2 regions of the Nocardioides dilutus genome follow, and region 2 is predicted to be linked to the other one. Evidence: predicted binding sites of a transcription regulator. Region 2 holds the regulator's gene; the other holds the start of a gene.
What was found. Region 2 encodes HrcA, which represses chaperone genes, less so after heat shock. Its sites were predicted from a motif close to TTGGCACTCGNNNNNNNCGAGTGCCAA; they were not measured.
Positions count from the first base shown of each region.

Region 1: a site for HrcA is predicted at 1,173-1,199, ahead of groL (chaperonin GroEL). Genes of this name have one in related genera too.

Region 1 is NZ_BAAGYA010000001.1:1,410,485-1,412,878, reverse strand. Features, by position in the region: gene groL (chaperonin GroEL) at 1-1,089, opposite strand, end outside; gene ACYVC6_RS06825 (hypothetical protein) at 1,222-1,857, opposite strand; gene ACYVC6_RS06820 (hypothetical protein) at 1,862-2,394, opposite strand, start outside.
Region 2 is NZ_BAAGYA010000002.1:1,232,337-1,234,730, reverse strand. Features, by position in the region: gene dnaJ (molecular chaperone DnaJ) at 1-522, opposite strand, end outside; gene hrcA (heat-inducible transcriptional repressor HrcA) at 612-1,619, opposite strand; gene ACYVC6_RS15600 (MBL fold metallo-hydrolase) at 1,679-2,394, shown strand, end outside.

The DNA.
Region 1 (2,394 bases), on a different contig from region 2:
CAGCTTCTCGCGGTCGTAGTCGGAGTCCGACTTCTCGATCTCGGCGCGGATCTGGTTGACCCGGCCGGCGATCTGGTCGGTGTCGCCGGCACCCTCGACGATGGTGGTCTCGTCCTTGGTGATGACGACCTTGCGGGCCTGGCCGAGCAGCTCGATCCCGGTGTTCTCCAGCTTGAGGCCGACCTCCTCGGAGATGACCTGGCCGCCGGTCAGGATCGCGATGTCCTGGAGCATGGCCTTGCGGCGGTCGCCGAAGCCCGGGGCCTTGACGGCGACGGACTTGAAGGTTCCGCGGATCTTGTTGACGACCAGGGTCGACAGCGCCTCGCCGTCGGTGTCCTCGGCCAGGATCAGCAGCGGCTTGCCGGACTGCATGACCTTCTCGAGCAGCGGCAGCAGGTCCTTGACGCTGGAGATCTTCTGGTTGGCGATGAGGATGTAGGGGTCCTCCAGCACCGTCTCCATGCGCTCGGGGTCGGTCACGAAGTAGGCCGAGATGTAGCCCTTGTCGAACCGCATGCCCTCGGTCAGCTCGAGGTCCAGCCCGAAGGTGTTGGACTCCTCGACGGTGATGACGCCTTCCTTGCCGACCTTGTCCATCGCCTCGGCGATGATCTCGCCGACGGTCGGGTCCGCGGCCGAGATCGACGCGGTCGAGGCGATCTGCTCCTTGGTCTCGACGTCCTTGGCCATGCCGAGCAGCTGCTCTGACACGGCCTCGACGGCGGCCTCGATGCCGCGCTTGAGACCCATGGGGTTGGCGCCGGCGGCCACGTTGCGCAGGCCCTCGCGGACCATCGCCTGGGCCAGGACGGTCGCGGTCGTCGTGCCGTCACCGGCGACGTCGTCGGTCTTCTTCGCGACCTCCTTGACCAGCTCGGCGCCGATCTTCTCGTAGGGGTCCTCGAGCTCGATCTCCTTGGCGATGCTGACACCGTCGTTGGTGATCGTGGGCGCGCCCCACTTCTTCTCGAGGACGACATTGCGGCCCTTGGGACCGAGCGTGACCTTGACGGCGTCGGCGAGGGTGTTCATCCCTCGCTCGAGACCGCGTCGGGCCTCCTCGTTGAAAGCAATCAGCTTCGGCATAGCTCCTGGGGTTCCTCACAGTGAGTGGTGGCTAAGAGATGACTGTGTTGTCACTCTCCTGTCGAGAGTGCCAGCATCAAGTATTAGCACTCGCCCTAGGCGAGTGCAAGGCGGGTCCCAGTCTCACCAAGCTCAGTCGAAGTCCCAGCCGAAGGCCCACGCGCCCGCCAGCAGGGGCACCGCCGCGAGTCCGACGGCCAGCCACAGCGCCCCGAGAGCGCGCCGCTGCCGCCACCCCCAGCCCAGGCCGGCGAGGGAGGCGACCAGCCCGGCCACGGTGAAGTGGCCGCCGACCGCGTTGGTGGCCCAGGTCGCGCCGGTCGCCAGGGCGAGAGCCCAGGCCAGCGGGTGGGTCGTCTGCGGCCGGCCCGCCATGGTCCGAGCGAGCGCGACCGCGACGAGGACGACGCCGGCGTACCAGAGCCAGTGGCCGACGTACTCGTCCCAGAGCTCGGCGGCGGGTGACGGATCGGCGTTCCAGATCGAGTTGGCAGCCAGGTGGATGCCGTGCCCCGAGACGTACAGCCACGACCCGATCCCGAGCAGGACGTACGTCGCCCGGTCGGCCTGCGCCGCGAGTGCCACCAGCAGCGCAGGGGTGAGGACCAGGAGCGGGACGAGGAGGTCGACCCAGTCGGTGACCCGGGTCCCGCGACCGGCCTCGCCCAGACCGCCGGGGAGCGACCCGAGGTGGTGGCACAGGTTGTAGGCGACCGCCGTCAGCGCGAGTGCGACACCGTGGCGGGCACTCGGCACGGGGTCAGGCACGGGGTCATGATGCCCCGCCGCCCGCGCCGAGCCTGGCAAAGCTCGCCAGGAGGTACTGCCCCTCGATCCTCGACACCAGGCCGAAGTCGTCGGTGCCCACCGTCCACGCGACCAGCGCGGGGGCGGTCTGCCTCGACTCGTAGACCAGGGTCCGGTCGTCCAGCCAGCCAGCGACCGGGCAGCACTGGAGGAACCGGCCCTCGTGCCCGCCGTCGCGGATGTCCCACATCATCGCCAGGACGGACGTCGTACCGCCGGCCGAGGCGACGATGAACTCCGGCTCCGACAGATAGCTCCCCGCGTCCGCGACCGGGATCGGCACCCCCATCCCGTAGGCCTGCGCCTGGGACCCGTCGTGACGGCGGGTCGGCCCGAAGGCCTGTGCCGACCCGACGTCGAACGGCGGTTCGAACGACTGCGAGCGCTGGTCGCTGAGCTGAGCTCCCGTGACGTCGTAGACCGGCCCGGCGCCACCGGCCTGCCTGGGAGGCAGGACGAAGGCGTCGTCGGCGACCCAGGTGACGAAGCGGGTGACCC
Region 2 (2,394 bases):
GAACGAGCGTTGGACATGGGCGACCTCACCGGCGCCGCGGCAGGTCTCGCACGGGATCGGGTGGGTGCCGGGAGCGGCACCCTCGCCACCGCAGGTCGTGCACACGACGGCGGTGTCGACCTTCAGTTCGCGGCTGACGCCGAACGCCGCCTCGGCCAGCTCGATGTCGAGCCGGATGAGCGCGTCCTGCCCGCGTCGTACGCGTGGCCGCGGCCCGCGCGACTGCGCGCCGGGCTGGCCGCCGAAGAAGGCGTCCATGATGTCGGTGAACGAGAAGCCGGCGCCCTGGCCGCCGAAGCCGGCGCCGCCGAACGGATCTCCACCTCGGTCGTAGGCAGCACGCTTCTGGGGGTCGGACAGCACCTCGTAGGCGCGCGAGACCTCCTTGAAGCGCTCCTGCGTCTCCGGGTCGGGGTTGACGTCGGGGTGCAGCTGGCGCGCGAGTCGTCTGTAGGCCTTCTTGATGGTGTCGGGGTCCGCGTCGCGGGCGACACCCAGGAGGTCGTACAGGTCCTGGCTCACTCGTGTCCTTCCGGTTTCAGGCTGGGGTTCGGGCTCGGGTTGGGGCTGGGGTTCGGGCTGGGGTTCGGGCTGGGGTTCGGGCTGGTGGGTCAGGCCTCGTCGAGGAGGCGGGAGACATAACGGGCCACAGCACGCACCGCCGCCATCGTGCCGGGGTAGTCCATGCGGGTCGGTCCGACGATGCCCAGCGTGGCGACGGCCTCGTCGTGCGGGCCGTAGCCGGTGGCCACCACCGAGGTGGACGACAGCTCCTCGTAGGGGCCCTCGTGCCCGATCCGGACGGTGACGGTGCCGCCCTCGGTCGCCTCACCGAGCAGCTTGAGCAGCACGACGTGCTCCTCGAGCGCCTCGAGCAGCGGGCGTACGGCGGAGTCGAAGTGGTCGCCGTAGCGCGCCAGGTTGGCGGTGCCACCCACGGCGATCCGCTCGTCGGAGCGGTGGTCGACCATGGCGTCGACCAGCACGTCGACCACGACGGCGGTGGTCGGGTCTGCGGACTGGAGGCCGCGGAGCGCGCTCACCGCGTCGGCGATGACCTCGCCGGTGGCCGCGCGGCCGATCACGGTGCGCAGGTCGGCGAGGACCTCGTCGGTCAGCGGCCCGGCGACCTCGACCACGCGCTGCTCGACCCGTCCCGAGCTCAGGATCAGCACGACGAGGAGCCGGGTCGGGGCCAGGGCCACCAGCTCGACGTGACGCACGGTGGACCTGGAGAGCGTCGGGTACTGGACCACCGCGACCTGGCGGGTCAGCTGGGACAGCAGCCGCACCGACCGCGTCACGACGTCGTCGAGGTCGACCGCGCCGTCGAGGAAGGTGGAGATGGCCCGCTTCTCGGCAGGGCTCATCGGCTTGACCGTGGTCAGCCGGTCGACGAACAGCCGGTAGCCCTTGTCGGTGGGCACGCGACCGGCGCTGGTGTGCGGCTGGGTGATGTAGCCCTCGTCCTCGAGGGTCGCCATGTCGTTGCGGACGGTTGCCGGGCTGACGCCCAGCCGGTGCCGCTCGACGAGCGCCTTGGAGCCCACGGGCTCCTCGGTGGCGACGTAGTCCTCCACGATCGCGCGCAGGACGGCGAGCTTGCGGTCCTCCTGCACGGCCACCTCCTGGCACTCGGATCTACGGAGTGCCAATCCTACGACGTACGCTCCACCGGGTGACGTTCACCGAGGTCGCGGACCGGGTCTGGGTCGCGAGATACGACTGGTTCGACGTCAACGTCACGCTGGTCGGCGGCGCCGACGGGCTGCTGGTCGTCGACACCCATGCGTCCGACCTCGCGGCGCGGGCGGTCGTCGACGACGTACGCCGCCTCGGCGCCGGCGAGGTCCGGGCCGTGGTCAACACCCACGAGCACTTCGACCACACCTTCGGCAACGGCGCGTTCCGGGCAGCCTACGGACCGGTCCCGATCCACGCCCACGAGGTCGCGGCCGCGCGGACGCTGGCCGCCGGCGAGCGGGTCAAGACGCTCTACGACGAGGACGACAATCGCGGCGACCCGCACCGCGACGAGGTGCAGACGACCGAGATCGTGCCCGCCGAGACCACCTTCTCCTCGGCCGTCGCACTCGACCTGGGCGACCGGCTGGTCGAGCTCGTCCATCCCGGCCGCGGTCACACCGCCGGCGACCTGGTCGTGCGGGTCCCGGACGCGGATGTCCTCCTCGCCGGCGACCTCGTCGAGGAGTCCATGGCGCGCCAGGGCGTTCCCGGCTTCGGTGATGACTGCTACCCGATGGAGTGGCCGCTCAGCCTCGACATCGTGCTGGGGCTGACCACCGCCGCGAGCGTCGTCGTGCCGGGGCACGGCGCTCCCGTGGGCCGGGACTTCGTCGAGGAGCAGCGCAATGCCATCGGCGTGGTCGCCGA